Regions from separate parts of the Brevibacillus gelatini genome, predicted to be linked through region 1. Evidence: riboswitches for the same ligand, from Rfam matches in the RefSeq annotation. Region 1 holds a riboswitch; the other holds the start of a gene.
What was found. Region 1 has a riboswitch for S-adenosylmethionine ahead of AAFJ72_RS13705 (homoserine dehydrogenase). Riboswitches for the same ligand answer to the same signal wherever they lie in the genome.
Positions count from the first base shown of each region.

Region 2: it holds a riboswitch for S-adenosylmethionine, as region 1 does, so the genes downstream of both, AAFJ72_RS02345 (methionine ABC transporter ATP-binding protein) here and AAFJ72_RS13705 (homoserine dehydrogenase) in region 1, are expected to answer to the same signal.

Region 1 is NZ_CP154342.1:2,849,184-2,857,047, forward strand. It holds gene AAFJ72_RS13695 (VOC family protein) at 1-232, opposite strand, end outside; gene AAFJ72_RS13700 (CapA family protein) at 309-1,463, shown strand; gene AAFJ72_RS13705 (homoserine dehydrogenase) at 1,475-2,737, opposite strand; SAM riboswitch class I at 2,819-2,928, opposite strand; SAM riboswitch class I at 3,047-3,154, opposite strand; gene AAFJ72_RS13710 (DinB family protein) at 3,248-3,769, opposite strand; gene AAFJ72_RS13715 (cyclase family protein) at 3,822-4,442, opposite strand; gene AAFJ72_RS13720 (Gfo/Idh/MocA family protein) at 4,429-5,481, opposite strand; gene zwf (glucose-6-phosphate dehydrogenase) at 5,532-7,031, opposite strand; gene kynB (arylformamidase) at 7,321-7,864, opposite strand, start outside.
Region 2 is NZ_CP154342.1:422,638-430,501, forward strand. It holds gene AAFJ72_RS02320 (SCO family protein) at 1-471, shown strand, start outside; gene AAFJ72_RS02325 (YqzG/YhdC family protein) at 473-811, opposite strand; gene rnjA (ribonuclease J1) at 1,167-2,837, shown strand; gene AAFJ72_RS02335 (BrxA/BrxB family bacilliredoxin) at 2,927-3,355, shown strand; gene AAFJ72_RS02340 (LCP family protein) at 3,521-4,525, shown strand; SAM riboswitch class I at 4,686-4,805, shown strand; gene AAFJ72_RS02345 (methionine ABC transporter ATP-binding protein) at 4,915-5,928, shown strand; gene AAFJ72_RS02350 (methionine ABC transporter permease) at 5,929-6,594, shown strand; gene AAFJ72_RS02355 (MetQ/NlpA family ABC transporter substrate-binding protein) at 6,653-7,492, shown strand; gene AAFJ72_RS02360 (peptide ABC transporter substrate-binding protein) at 7,680-7,864, shown strand, end outside.

The DNA of each region.
Region 1 (7,864 bases):
CGGCTACCAGCTGCACAATGAGCGGATTGTCGGATTGCCCGGCAACAACGGCATCCTCGACAGCCAAAAACTCCACATAGGACAAGCCGAAATAGCTGAGACTGTTCCATGTCCCCCAACGGGTGTGCCTGCCGCCAGGTACAACGTGAAATCCCACCTCGCGGAACAGCCGCGCTGCTTCTTCGGGCTGCCGATGGACAAAATGAACCAGATGGTCAAAGAACAATTGCATCTTTTTTCGCCTCTTTTCGTATTAGCTTTATCATAGCAAAATTCACCATCTTTTCATCAACGAAGAAAGGAGAACCATGATCGAGACGAATTACAGCCGGACGCGATCCCGGCAAATGCAGAGACGATCCATGCGGCGCAGGGCATGGAAAAACACGCTTCTTTTCAGCTTGCTCGCCTGCGTCGGGGCAGGAGCTTATTTCAGCTTCACGACACTCGACAAGCACAAAGCCCCTGAAACCAATCCCGCGCCGACTCACGCCGCTGTACAGGAGCAGACTGTCCGGCTCACCTTTGTCGGCGACGTGATGATGGCCGGAAATGTGGAAAAGGTTTTGCTGGAAAAAGGCTACCACTATCCGTTCACGCATGTGCGCGAGCTTTTTTTACAGGATGACTACACGATTGCCAATCTGGAGTCGCCGCTTACGACCAGAGGGACGCCCGCAGACAACAAGGCGTTCGTCTACAAGTCCTCCCCTTTGGCTGCGCCCGCCATGCAAGCAGCCGGCATCGACGCGGTCAATCTGGCGAACAACCACTCGATGGACCAGGGGGTAGACGGCTTGCTCGATACGTTCGACGCTCTGGAGCAAAACCGGATCGCTTACGTCGGAGGTGGTGTCGATTCCGCACGCGCCTACGCTCCTGTGTTCGTGGAAAAAAACGGGATCAGGCTCGCCCTCTTCGGCTTTAGCCGGGTGATACCGGAAGTTAGCTGGTTCGCGCAAAAAAACGCGCCAGGACTGGCAGGGACGTATGATCCCGCCATGGCCGTCCAAGCCATTCAACAGGCGAGGGCACAAGCGGATCTCGTCATCGTGATCGCCCATTGGGGAAAAGAGCGGGAAGACTTTCCCGTCGAGCATCAAAAAGAGCTGGCAAAAGCATACATCGACGCAGGCGCAGACCTGGTCGTCGGCGGCCATCCGCATGTCCTGCAAGGCTTTGAACAGTATCGCGGCAAATGGATCGCCTACAGCCTGGGCAATTTCATTTTCACGCGATCAACCGAGCCGAAAACATGGGAAACGATGGTGCTTCAAGCAAGCTGTACGAAAAACGCCGTCTGCAGCCTGACCATGCTTCCTTTTCACGCCGAGCTGGGACAAGCGGTGCCGATGAATGCCGCGGACGGAGCCGCGCTGCTCCGCCGAATCGAGTCGCTCTCGGAAAACGTGCAGATTGACGCGGACGGCCGCATACAGGCAAAGGATGGGCAAGAAACGTAGCTTTTCGTATTTCAAGCTGTTTCAAGCAGCGGGAAGCAGCGCACCTCCAGACCAAAATCGCTTTTCAGCACTGCCTCGTGCTCTTCGCGAATCCCCGTTGCGATCAGCCCCGCACGCAATACGCCGCCCAGGTCGAATTGCACTTTCAGCTTGGTCACAGTCACGCCCGCCTCGCGCAGGAAATGCAGCACGCGATCAGGTGTGGCCGCGGGACACGACCCTTCGAGATAACACAGCACGCGCTCGTCCTCACCTTGAGCCGGCTGTGCTTCCGCCGTTTTTTCCTTCCAGGCCGGATGCGGGGTAAACGGCTGCGTCAACAAATAAGCCAAATCTTCCACGACGGCGCTTGCGGTTGGCAGCTCGCCTGCGCCTCTGCCCGTAAACAGCAGATCGCCGACGATGTTCCCCGAAAGCTGAACAGCGTTGAAGGAATCCTGGATTTGCGCCAGCGGATGGGCGAGAGGCAACATCGTCGGCTGAACCGAGAGCCGGATTCCCTGCTCCGTTTTTTGCGCCTGGGCAATCAGCTTGATTCGGTAGCCAAGCTCGCTCGCGATACGGATGTGGCCGGGGGACAAATCCGCGATTCCTTTGCGCACGACATTGGCAAGCGGCAGCGATTCGCCGTACACAAGCTGCGCGAGAATGTACAGTTTGTACATCGCGTCGAACCCTTCCACGTCAGAACGCGGATCAGCTTCCGCATACCCCAGCTCCTGCGCCTGCTTCAACACTTCCTGATAAGGGAGCTGTTCGGCTTCCATCTTCGTCAGGATGAAGTTCGTCGTCCCGTTGAGAATGCCGCGCACTCCGTGAATATCGTTCGTGCGCAGAAACTGTCGAAGCACGCTCAAAATCGGGATACCGCCTGCAACACTCGCTTCGTAGGCCAGATGGACCTGATGCCGGTTTGCCAGTTCGACCAGCTCTGGGCCGCGTTTGGCAAGCAGCTCCTTGTTCGCCGTTACCACGTGGCACCCTTTTTCGATCAAGGCACGCACGTAGTCGTACGTCGGCTCGACGCCCCCCATAACCTCGACGACAATGTCTACGTCACTTTTCAGCACATCCTCGAAATTGGTGGTCAGCAGGGCGGGATCTACCTGAACGGCCCGTTCTTTTTCCGAATCGCGGACCAACGCTTTGACAATCTCGATGCGTTTGCCCAATCGTGCGAACAGCTTTTCCTGCTGCAACCGAATCGTCTTGATAACGCCACCTCCTACTGTTCCCAATCCCAACAACCCTACCTTGACTACACCTGCACTCATTCCTGTCACCTCATCGCATATTTTTACCAAAAAGAAAAAACCTTCTTGCTAAGAAGAAGGTTTGGCATCAAAAAAGCCTTCTCCTTATCTCCCAGGACGCTTCCGTCCTGCAGGAATTGGCACCTTGTCACACGCTGTGTAACGGTTGCCGGGCTTCATCGGGCCAGTCCCTCCACCTCTCTGGATAAAGATCATTATGAATTTTTGCACTGCTTCGGCAGTCTGCAAGCATGCACAATCGTGTTCAAAACATCAAAAAACCTTCTTCGCTAAGAAGAAGGTTCGCCATGACTGCTATGATGTACCCGCTTCTTATCTTTCGAGGCGAAAACGCCCCGCAGGAATTGGCACCTTGTCGCTGTTCGCAACGGTTGCCGGGCTTCATCGGGCCAGACCCTCCACCTCTCTGGATAAGAACCTCGTATGCTGTTGAGCCTATTCTAAGAAATTCCAAAGCATTCGTCAACAAGTTTCTTTCTCGTTTTTACTCGCTTCGGATGAGAGGGCAAGCTAATTAGCCAGTCCGTACCTTTCCCGTAGGATGCGGCAGTGGTGGGCCTCATGCCCGGCGATGACATACGCCAATGTGCGCGCAGACAGCTTGTTGCCGTTCGCGTTTCCCATTCGCGTCCACGCTTCCTCCGCCACTCCCCGCAACTGGGCGAGTGTCGCCTGCCGAACCGCCTGGTATTCTTCGAGGATGCTTGCCAAGTCGCGCTCCTGGAAAAATGCTTGCGAGACATACGCATTTTCGTCAAATCCGGCGAGCGGCGTCTCGTCTCCCCTGGCAATGCGCAGCAGCCGATAGCTCATGATCCGCTCTGTATCAATGAGATGTCCCAGCACTTCTTTTACCGTCCACTTGCCTGCCGCGTAGCGATACGCCAGTTGCTCCTCCGTAAGCCGGGAAAACATCTCGACGGTTTGCGCTCTTTGCTCCGCCAGGATCGCAGCCAACTCACCATCCGGCACCAACTGGACATAATAGTCAAAATAATCCCCGTATTCCTCGCGATTCGGTCTCCCTGGCATGCTCTGATCCTCCTTTGTTTTTGGAAAATGATGCGGTTATTCCTGGCAGCTTTTAACCTTGCCAGCCCTCAAACAGCAGCACTCTTGCCGGTGCAGCGTCTGTGCCCACCAGCTTTAACGGGGCCGCAACCATGAAGTATTGGCCCGCAGGAACTTCACGCAACCGCAAGCCCTCGATCACAATCACCCCTGCGCCAAACAACGTTTTATGGGTGGGATGCCCTTCCTGGCTGCGCTCGATGCCCAGTGCATCTGTGCCGACGCCGCGCACGCCTTTTTCCACCAGATACTCCGCACCATCCTGTGCCAAATAGACGAATTCGAACGAAAAAGCATCCTCCCACGAGTTTTTCGTTTGGAACAGGACAAAATCGCCCGGCGCAATGTCGCAGCCCTCCAGCTCTGCCCGTCCGATCTTGTCTTCTACGTGCGTCAGGTCGAGTACGCGGCAGTTTCCCACCAGCTTTTCCAGTGAAATGCTTTCAAAAGTCTCCCCGTCTTTCACCATGTGCAGCGGCGCGTCTACATGTGTACCGGAATGGACATCCATGTCGATCCTCGATTCGGTCACATAGCCGTTTGTTGCCGACAAAATCTTCGGCTGCTTTTCCGGCTTGTTTTTGTACACCGTCATCCCTTCGAATATGGGGGCAGACACATCATACATTTTCATCGCGCTTCGCCTCTCTTATTTGCTCTTCTTTTTCTGTCCCAAGCTGCCTGCTTTCGCGCTGCAAGTCGGCCGGGAATACGACGCCCATCTGTCTTCTCGCTTCATCCATGACTTCCATCGTCAACAGCGAGGCGGCATGTGAATTCGTCGCTGACTCTCTGGCGCCTGCGGCAGCAAGCCGGATGAACTCCCTGATTTCATAGTGCATCATTTTGGGTGTCTGCGGCCTGGTCACGTCCTCGATCCGTCCGTCCCGGTAGCGAATCTCGATGCGCGTCAGGTGATTGATTTTGTCAATGACCATCGTGGCGTCCTCTCCCTGGATTTCCGCCGGCTGATAGGAGGTCGTAATCTTGGAAAAGCTGAGAATGGCATCCATCTCTTTGTACTTCAATAACATGCTGCCTTCGCCATCTACCCCTGACGTCAGTACAATTCCTTCTGCCTTGACCTGATCCGGTCTGCCAAACAGGATGATCGCAGGATAAAGGCAGTAAATCCCGATATCCATCAACGCCCCGTTGGAGTAGGCAGGGTCAAAGGCCCGCAGCACCTCTCCCGCGCGGTACGCATCATAGCGGGAGGAATACTGGCAATTACTGGCGATAAAACGGCGGATTTTGCCCAGCTTGGGCAGATGGTCCTGAATCGCAAAAAAGTTCGGAACCAGCGTCGATTTGACCGCTTCCATAAGCAGAACATCATGCTTTTTCGCCGCCGCAATCATCGCCTTTACTTCGTCCGCATTCGAGGCGAGCGGCTTTTCGCACAACACGTGCAGCCCCAGTCTCATGCACAGGATGGCCTGCTCGGCATGAAAGCAATTGGGGCTGGCAATGTAGACGGCGTCGATGTGTCCGCTCGCTGCCATCTCTTTTGGATCTGTGTAGAAAAAAGGAGCCGCGAACTTTTCAGCAAATTCTTTGGCGCGTTCGATCGTTCGCGAGCAAACCGCTTGCAGGGAAAAGCCCTCTACCGCAAGACCTGCCTGGATGAACTCTTCTGTAATCCAGTTGGTACCGATTACGCCAAAACGCATGAATCGCTTTCCCCCTTTTTGTTGCTTCGTCAGACAGAGTCTGGCGCCTCTTACCCATGCATGGGCGCCAGCTCCCGTTCTTCTATATTATCCAGCCACCAGGAAAATCCTTCTTCGCGAAGCAATTCGCACGCGGCCTCGGGTCCGTGTGAACCAGCCTCATAGGTCACAAGCGGAACGAGATTGCGTTCGAAGGCGGCAAGGATCGGCTCCACCCATTTCCACGACAGGCGCACTTCGTTCCAGTGGGCAAAGTAGGTTGAATCTCCGCGCAGCGCATCAAACAGCAGCCGCTCGTACGCCTCGGGAACGTCCTTGTGGCCTGAGTTGAAATTGACCGTTACAGGCTCAATTTTTCCGCTATTGGCCGGATTCTTGCTATTCAACTGCAAGGCGATTCCTTCATTGGGGTGCACGTTGATGATGAGCAGGTTGGGCGCTGTCTTTTCTTGCTGCTCCCGATAAAGCTGCTCCAAAGGATTTTTGAACTCAATGACGATGCGGGTTGCCTTTTCTTTCAGCCGTTTTCCGGTGCGAATGTAAAAAGGCACTCCGCTCCAGAACGGATCGTCAATCCAGACACGTGCCGCAATATACGTTTCCGTCATGGATGCAGGCGATACGCCAGGCTCGTCCCGGTAGCCGACAACAGGCGTCTGCCCGATTTGCCCTGGGCCATACTGGGCGCGCACGACGTTTTTCGCCACCTCTTCGATTGCCATTGGCCGCACTGCCTCCATCACCTTGCGCTTTTGTGCCCGAATATCGGTTGCCGTAATCCGCTTGGGGATGTGCATGGCGACCATCATCAGCATTTGCAGCATGTGGTTTTGCACCATATCGCGAAGCGCTCCGGCCTGCTCGTAAAAGCCTGCTCTTTCCTCCACTCCGACCGTCTCGCTGGCCGTAATCTGCACGTTCGCAATGTGCTGATTGTTCCAAAGCGCAGCCAGAACCGGGTTGGCAAACTCCAGCGCCTCCAGATTTTGCACCATGGCCTTGCCCAAATAATGATCGATCCGGTAAATCTCTTCTTCGGCAAAAGCCTGCGTCAGCTTTTGGTTCAAGTCTTCCGCCGATTGCAGGTCACGCCCGAACGGCTTTTCGATAATCAGGCGCTTCCAGCCTTGCACAGAGCCGAGTCCGCTCTTCTGGATGTTGGCTGCGATCACCTCAAAATATTCGGGGGCCACCGACAGATAGAACATGCGGTTTTGCGGGAGATGCAGCTCTTTTTCCCGTTGCTCGATCCGTTCCAACAGCGGCGCGTATGCAAGAGCGTCCGTCACATCGACTGCCACATACGAAAACGCCGACAAAAACGGCTCAAGCAGCGCCCGGTCGATGTCGTGGCGACGGGAAAAATCCCGGATGGACTGCTCCACACTTTGGATAAACTCTGTATCAGACCAGGCCCTTCTGCCTACGCCGACAATGGAAAAGGCAACGGGCAGCTTTTTATCGACAAACAGATTGAACAAAGCTGGAAAAATTTTGCGTTTTGCCAAATCTCCTGTAGCACCAAAAAGGACAAAGCTCATCGGTTCCATATGCTGTTTCCTTCCTTCCGTACGCTAACCATGCTGACTGGATTATTGTTGCACACCGTTATTATTAGAGAAAACGGCTGCCTTATCAAGCTAAACACCTGCGAAGAATTGCTTCCAGATCTCGCGCTGCCGCGCATGAGACGTGTGCATGAACTGGGATGTCATCGAGAAGACCTCCCCTCTTTTGCAAATCACGCAGGAAGTAAGTTGAGATAAAGCCACTGAAAAACCGTGCATGCCGCTTCCCGGTATGGACGGTTTTTCGCCTGTGATCGCGTTCGCTATAGCGTCAGCGGCGCAGAACGGCGCGGACAGGACTGCCATCGGCATCCGCCAGGGCGAGCGGCAGCGCAATCAGCTCGTAATCGCCAGGCTCGATCTCGTCCAGCAAAAGCCCTTCCAATATATAGATGCCATGCCGGTGCAAGCCATGATGCGCAGGCAGCTCCTTGCTGTCCAGCGGGTCGACAGAAGGCACATCCACGCCGAGCAGCCGGATGCCTTTTTCGGCAAGATACGGCGGCAAATCAGGCCGGAGGTAGCATATCTCTTGGGGAAACTGATGAGGATCGGACCACGACAATGTTTTCAGCAGCAAGCGCGTCACGCCGGACAGATCAACTCCTGCAAAATCGTCAGCGCCAACGCTCGTGCGCCCCGACACATCGACGACTCTCGCCGCCCCCACATACAGATCGAGCGGCAATTCCAGCGTCTTTTTGCCGTCGTCATCAAAATGAAACGGAGCATCTACATGTGTTCCTGTATGGATGCTCATCACGAGCTTTCCTACATTGACGGAGCCACTCTCCGCCTTCGGCCAGTTTACGGTA
Region 2 (7,864 bases), 2.1 Mb from region 1:
ACATTGGACAACAGTGACGGCACGTCGTATACGTTCTCGGAAGGAAAAGGCAAGGTGCGGCTGGTCGAGTTCATGTTTACCAACTGCCCTGACATTTGCCCGGCGACGACGTACAACATGTCCAAGCTGCAAGAGCAGCTCAAGGAGAAAAAGCTGTTTGGCGACGAGGTTGAGTTTATTTCCATCACCTTTGACCCGGATTTTGACACGCCAGAGGTGTTGCAGCAGTATGCGGCGAAGTTCAAGGCGGATCAGAGCGGCTGGAAGTTTTTGCGCGGCGATGCCCAGACAGTGGAAAAGGTAACGAAGGATTTCGGAGTCGCGGTATTGAAGCAGCCTGACGGTTCCTTTGCCCATACCGCCCGCATGTTCCTCGTCGACGGCGACGGAAACATGCGCCGCGCCTACGGAATGGCAGCCGACATGGACATGGAGCAGATGATGAAGGACATGGAGCAGCTTGCAGACTGAATCAGGCTGATTCCTCGAACGTAATCTGCACGACATGCTCGGTCTGATTTTCAAATTCAATATGCACAAGAAGCGCCCACCTGCGATTGCCCTCCTGGAGCAAGAGCTTGAACGTCTCTTCCGACGTGGTGGGCGTTTTTGCTGTGCGCCCGACGTGCAGGTAATCGACGATCTGCGCATGCGGATATTTTTTCATCGTCTCCTGCATCGCCAATCTGCCCCATTTGGCATACGGCGGCTGGGCGCAGGCAGGGTCGTACTGGAAGAAGAAAAGCAGCAGGCTTGCCAGGAGGGGAGTCAGGACGCTCCGGGCAAAGAGCGAGGTGACAAAGGCTGGCATGGCGTAAAACCCCCTTTTTGCGGGTGAACAAGCTTGCCATCTATTTTGAGGCCATTTTCGGATGTCATCCGTGGAAAATCTTTGCAATTTGGAAAGCGTGCGGAGGGCTAGCTCATCCTGCCGATTTTTACGCTGTAATCGCGCCGATAGCCGATAGGCCAAAGAAGCTACCCGCATGGAACAATTTTTTCGGGAGCAGAACAAACGAGAGAGTAGCCGCGATGGCGTATCAGTTTTCGGTTATTGACCGAAGATGAATGTGTGGATTTGACAAGACTGGGTGAAACGAACGCCTTGCGTTGTGTTACAATAAGAATGGCATGCTTGGTTCGGGTTTCCAAAATCATGCACGATGATGTTAGGAGGAAAGAGTTTGAGCGACGTTAAGATATTCGCGATGGGCGGACTCGGCGAGATCGGAAAAAACATGTATTGCGTCGAGTATGAGGACGAAATTATCATCATTGACTGCGGGGTGAAGTTCCCCGAGAATGAAATGTTCGGTATCGATCTGGTCATCCCCGATATTTCCTATTTGGTGGACAACCAGCACAAGATTAAAGCACTTTTGTTAACGCACGGACATGAGGATCACATTGGAGCGATTCCTTATATTTTCAAACAAATCAATGTGCCGATCTACGGCGGCCGTCTGACCCTGGGCTTGGTCAAGGCGAAGCTGGAAGAGCATCGCATGCAAAACGACGTGAAGATGATTCCGATCTCGGAAGATACGGAAATTCCGTTCAACCGCTTGAAGGCGACCTTTTTCCGCACCAATCACAGTATCCCGGATTCGCTCGGGGTTGTGATTCATACACCGGAAGGAATGGTCATCCATACAGGTGACTTCAAATTCGACATGACGCCAGTCGGACAGACGACCGAGTACGGCAAGATTGCCAGAATCGGGGCGAGCGGTGACGTTTTGGCGCTGCTCTCGGACAGTACGAACAGTGAGCGCTACGGCTTCACCATGTCGGAGCGCACCGTTGGCGAAGGGATTCTCGACGTGGTGCGCAAAGCGCGCGGCCGGATCATCCTGGCGACATTCGCGTCCAATGTGCATCGTCTGCAGCAGGTGGTAGACGCTGCCGAGCAGTGCAATCGCAAAGTAGCGGTGATCGGCCGCAGTATGGAAAAAGTGTTCATGATTGGACAAGAACTGGGTTACATTCAGATGCCGGAGGGCATGCTGATTGACATCAAGCACATTGACAACTACGCCGACAACCAGGTGCTGATTATTTGCACGGGTAGCCAGGGCGAGCCGATGGCGGCACTGACCCGAATCGCTTCCGGATCGCACCGCAACGTGTCGATCTATCCAGAGGACACCGTCATCATTTCGGCTTCCCCGATTCCGGGCAACACGATTAATGTAAGCCGGACGATCGACAAGCTGTACCGCGCAGGTGCGAACGTCGTGCTCAGTCACGTGTTTGACATTCACGCGTCCGGTCACGGCAGCAGCGAAGAGTTGAAGCTCATGCTCAGCTTTATTCGTCCCAAGTACTTTATCCCGATTCACGGGGAGTACCGGATGCTGAAGACGCACGCGAAACTGGCGCAGCAGGTAGGCATTGACGAGAGCAACATTTTCATCATGGACAACGGCGAGGTGCTGAACTGCAACCGCGAAAAGGCATGGCTCAGCAAGGTTCACGCCGGCATCGTGCTGATCGACGGCAGCGGCATCGGCGACGTAGGCAACATCGTCCTGCGCGACCGCAAGCATCTGGCAGAGGATGGCCTGATGGTCGTCGTCGTCAGTCTCGACATGAAAAACTTCAAGATTCTCACCGGACCAGACATCGTCAGCCGCGGCTTTGTATATGTGCGCGGTTCGGAATCGCTCATCCAGGAAGCGACGCTGCTTGTTCGCCAGCGACTCCAGGAAGCGTTGGACAAGAAGATCAAGGAATGGTCGGAGTTGAAGTCCCAGATCAACGAAGTCATCAAGCCGTTTATTTATGAAAAGACCGGCCGCAATCCGATGATTCTCACCATTTTGATGGAAGTGTAGGATGGGAGCACTTCTTCGTTCTCCCGGACACTTGATCGGGTTATAATAATACGTATATGGAAACGTGATACAAAAGGAGAGGTTGCCCCATGATGTCTTATGAAGCATATATGAGCCAGGTCATTCAGCCGATGCGCGACGAGCTGACTCGCAACGGATTTGTAGAACTGCGCACAGCAGAAGAGGTTGAGCAGACGCTGCCAAATGCAAAAGGTCTGACTTTGGTCGTCGTAAACTCTGTTTGTGGCTGCGCGGCAGGATTGGCTCGGCCGGCAGTGGTTCATTCCTTGAACCATCCTTCCAAGCCAGACAACCTCTACACCGTATTTGCAGGTCAAGACAAGGAAGCAACAGCAAAAGCACGCGAGTATTTCGAAGGCTACGCGCCATCGTCCCCGTCTTTTGCGATCATGAAGGACGGCAAAATCATGACGATGATCGAGCGCCATCAGATCGAGAACAATGATCTGCAAACGATCGCAAACCTGTTGACTACCGCTTACGACACGTACAAATAAGCAAAAACGACCATGACGAGACGCTCGGGAACGGGCGTCTTGTTTTATATTTTCAGCAAGATCCACCAAATAAAGGCTGCTCCATAACGGAAAGATTCGAGTATACTAAACAAGTGGTGGGATGTGCCCATGTGATACCGAGAACAAAAGGTGGAGTCATTTTTTATGCGAATGTGGAAACGGGTGTTGCTCCTGATGCTCGTCGTGGTTGCCGCGACAGCAGGTTACTACGGATACTCTTTTTATCAATTTGCTCAAGATATTCAAGAGCCCAATGTCATTACGCCTGCCCTTGATGGAGGGGCCTCGACGAAAGCGGCCGAGATTCCCGAATGGGACGGCGAAGAGCGGGTGAACATCCTCTTGATGGGGGTGGACCGCAGGGGAATGAAAAACAACGGGCTTCCCCGTTCGGACTCGATGATGCTGGTCAGCATCGACCCCGTCTTCAAGCGTTACGATGTATTTTCCATTTTGCGAGATACGTACGTGGACATTCCGGGGCACGGCAGCTCGCGCATCAACTCCGCGATTGTGGACGGAGGACCGGAGCTGGCGATGAAGACCGTCAGCCAGTTTACAGGACTGCCTGTGGACCGCTACGTCATCACAGATTTTGAAGGCTTCAAGGCATTGATCGACTCCGTTGGCGGCGTCGAGATTGATGTGGAAAAAAATATGTATTACCATGACCCGACAGATAAAGGCGTCTACGATATTAATTTGAAAAAGGGCCTGCAGCAACTGGATGGAGACAAGGCTCTGCAATACGTACGTTTCCGTCATGACGCAACATCCGACTACACGCGTACAGAGCGCCAGCGCAAGCTGCTGACGGCTGTAGTTAGCCAGATGAAGAGCGGCGCGACACTGATGCAGTTGCCGTCGATCCTCAAAGAAGTGACGCCGTATATCCAGACAAACATCAGTTCCATGGATATGCTGAAACTGTCTGCGCTTGGGCTGAAACTGAACACCGTGGAGCCAGGCAACTACCAACTGCCGCCAATGGGAATGTTTCGTGAATCCCATCGGGCAGGCGCGGTACTCATTCCCGATGTCGATCAGGTTCAGTCCTTCATTCAGGAAAAATTGCAGCCGCCGACAGAAGCGTCGGTTTCGCAAACGAATGGCACGACAGAAAGCAACGAAAACAGCACGCCAGATTGAGTGTGCTGTTTTTTTGATGTGGTTTCGGGCAGATGTTTTACAAAAAGTAGATCAAAAAAGTTTTTCCTGTGATTGCTATTGACGGGATATTTTCAAAAGGGATATAATCCGGTTTGTATCATCAAAATTGAAAAACCGAACATCATATACGTAGAAATCTTTCTTATCAAGAGAGGCGGAGGGACAGGCCCTATGAAGCCCGGCAACCGGTTCATTTTTTGGAAAATGGACGTCGCGGTGCCAATTCCTACAAGATTGGTTGGATCTTGATAGATGAGAAGGGTGGATGCGAACGTATACATGCGTTGCAGCCCCTTTTTCGTTTGTGAAAAAAGGGGTTTTCTATTTTTCACAAGGGATGTATACAGATTTGCCAGGAGGTGGATGCGTTGATTCAATTACAAAATTTGCATAAAAGCTATCAGGTGCAGGGCAAGACGATTCCTGCATTGCTCGGAATTGACCTTTCCATTGAGAAAGGAGAAATTTACGGGATTATCGGCCATTCCGGCGCAGGGAAAAGTACCCTGATCCGCTGCATCAACCTGCTGGAACGTCCCACGTCGGGACAGGTCATCGTCGACGGGGTGGATTTGACCAAGCTCGACGACGCCAAGCTGCAGGAAAAACGTCGGGAGATCGGGATGATTTTCCAGCATTTTAACCTGCTGTCCTCGGCGACCGTTGGCGAAAATGTCGCGTTTCCGCTCAAGCTGGCCAAGCGTCCCAAGGCGGAGATTCAGAAAAAGGTGGACGACTTGCTCAAGCTGGTAGGGCTGGAAGCGCATCGGGACAAATACCCGTCGCAACTGTCCGGCGGTCAGAAGCAGCGCGTCGGCATCGCGCGGGCGTTGGCGAACGATCCGAAAGTGCTGCTGTGCGACGAAGCGACTTCCGCGCTCGATCCGCAGACGACCAACTCGATTCTGGCCCTGCTTTTGGACATCAACCGCAAGCTGGGATTGACCATCGTGCTGATTACGCACGAGATGCACGTGATCCGCTCGATTTGCGACCGCGTAGGCGTGATCGATGGCGGAAAAATCGTCGAGTCGGGCAAGGTGCTGGATGTGTTTCTCAAGCCGCAGCATCCGACGACACAGGAATTTGTCGAGCAAGTGGCCGATTCCACCGAGCTGCGCGAAGCAGTTGCGCACGAAAAAGCAGCGGGGAACCGCACGATTGCACGTGTCACTTTCCTGGGCGAAAAGACGTACCAGCCGATTTTGTTCCAGACGATGCAGGAGACAGGCACTGTGTTCAGTATTTTGCAGGGAACGATTTCTCGCATGAAGGATACGCCGTACGGCCAACTGGTCGTCGAACTGGAAGGCGATGTTCGCCAAAACGAAAAAACCATCGAGACGTTGCGTCAGCGTGGCTTGGAAGTAGAGGTGATATAGATGGACTGGACAATGGAAAATGTGGATTGGTCGGAGATTGCGGAGGGTACACTAGATACACTGACGATGCTTGGCTTCTCCACGCTGTTTACGATTTTGATCGGCTTGCCGCTGGGAATCATCCTATTCCTTACTTCGCGTGGACAGTTGCTGCAAAACAAGGCATTTTACACGGTTGCCTCATTCATCGTCAACGTGCTGCGTTCCGTACCGTTCATCATCCTGATGATCTTGCTGATTCCGGTTACGAAGCTGATTGTGGGAACTTCGCTCGGCGTACTCGGATCGATTCCGCCGCTCGTGATCGGTGCTGCTCCATTCTTTGCGCGGCTGGTGGAAACCTCTCTGCGCGAGGTAGATCGCGGGGTCATTGAAGCGGCTCAGTCAATGGGAGCGTCCAATTGGCAAATCATCTGGAACGTCCTGTTGCCAGAGTCTCGTCCGGGACTGGTTGCCGGAATTACGATCACAACCGTTGCCCTCGTGTCCTATACCGCCATGTCCGGGGTGATCGGCGGCGGCGGTCTGGGGGATTTGGCCATCCGTTACGGCTATCAACGCTTCCAGACGGATGTCATGATTGTCACTGTCGTCATTTTGCTCGTGTTGGTTCAGATCTTACAGTCGCTGGGTGATCGCCTCGTATTGCGCTTCAGCCGCAAGTAAGGTCTTTCCCATAGAAGTTGCAAGGACAAAAATCAAAAGAAGTAGGGGGAAATCATTTATGAAAAAGCTGGTTGTATCTGTACTTTCTACTGTATTGGCATTTTCTCTGGCAGCGTGCGGAAGCAAATCCGAAACAGCTCCGGCTCCAGCTGAAGGCGGCGCTCAAGGCGGACAACAAGAAGTAACACTGAAAGTAGGCGCTTCTCCGGTTCCACACGCAGCAATCCTGAAGCACATTGCACCAAAACTGAAAGAACAAGGCGTAAACCTGGAAGTACAAGAGTTCACCGATTACGTACAACCAAACGTACAGCTCAACGAAAAACAACTGGATGCAAACTTTTTCCAACACAAACCTTACCTGGAAGACTTCAATAAAGGACAAAACATGGATCTGCAACCTGTAGTGGCTGTACACATCGAGCCGTTTGGCGCTTACAGCAAAAAGGTGAAATCCGTTGACGAACTGGCGGATGGCGCTACAATCGCGCTGCCAAACGACCCGACCAACAGCGGCCGCGCCCTCGCTCTCCTGGAGAAAAACGGCGTTATCAAGCTCAAAGAAGGCGCTGGCATCAGCGGAACAGTAAAAGACATTGTAGAAAACAAGAAAAACCTGCAATTCAAAGAGGTTGAAGCAGCAATGCTGCCACGCGTTCTGGAAGAAGTAGACCTGGCGCTGATTAACACCAACTACGCGCTCGAAGCGAAGCTCGTGCCAACGAAAGACGCTCTGTTCATCGAAGACAAAGAATCTCCATATGCGAACTACCTGGTAGCTCGTCCTGACAACAAAGATTCCGAAGCGATCCAAAAGCTGGCGAAAGAACTGAACTCTCCTGAAGTGAAAAAATTCATCGAGGATGAATACAAAGGTTCCATCGTTCCAGCGTTCTAAAAAAAGTGATGCATGGTTCAACAAATAGACCCAATGAGCCCGAGTGGCTGGTTGGGTTTATTTTTGTTTATCAAAGATTAAATATTCATAAAATTTGATTAAAACTAACTACACCCCATTTTCAAACATTTTTTCTTGTCGTATATTGTGGTTGCGATAGAAAAAAATTTATCAGGGGGAAATTCCGATGAAGAGAAATGTTAAACTTTTTATTGCCATGTCATTGGCCGCAGGAAATATTTTGGCAGGCTGTGGAGGAAGCACGCCTTCGGATGAACCTGCAAAACAGCAGGCGGGAGAAGCAGCACCTGCGACTGCCAGCAACAAGCCGCAAGTGTTCCGGGCGAATCTGACCAGCGAGCCTTCGACAGC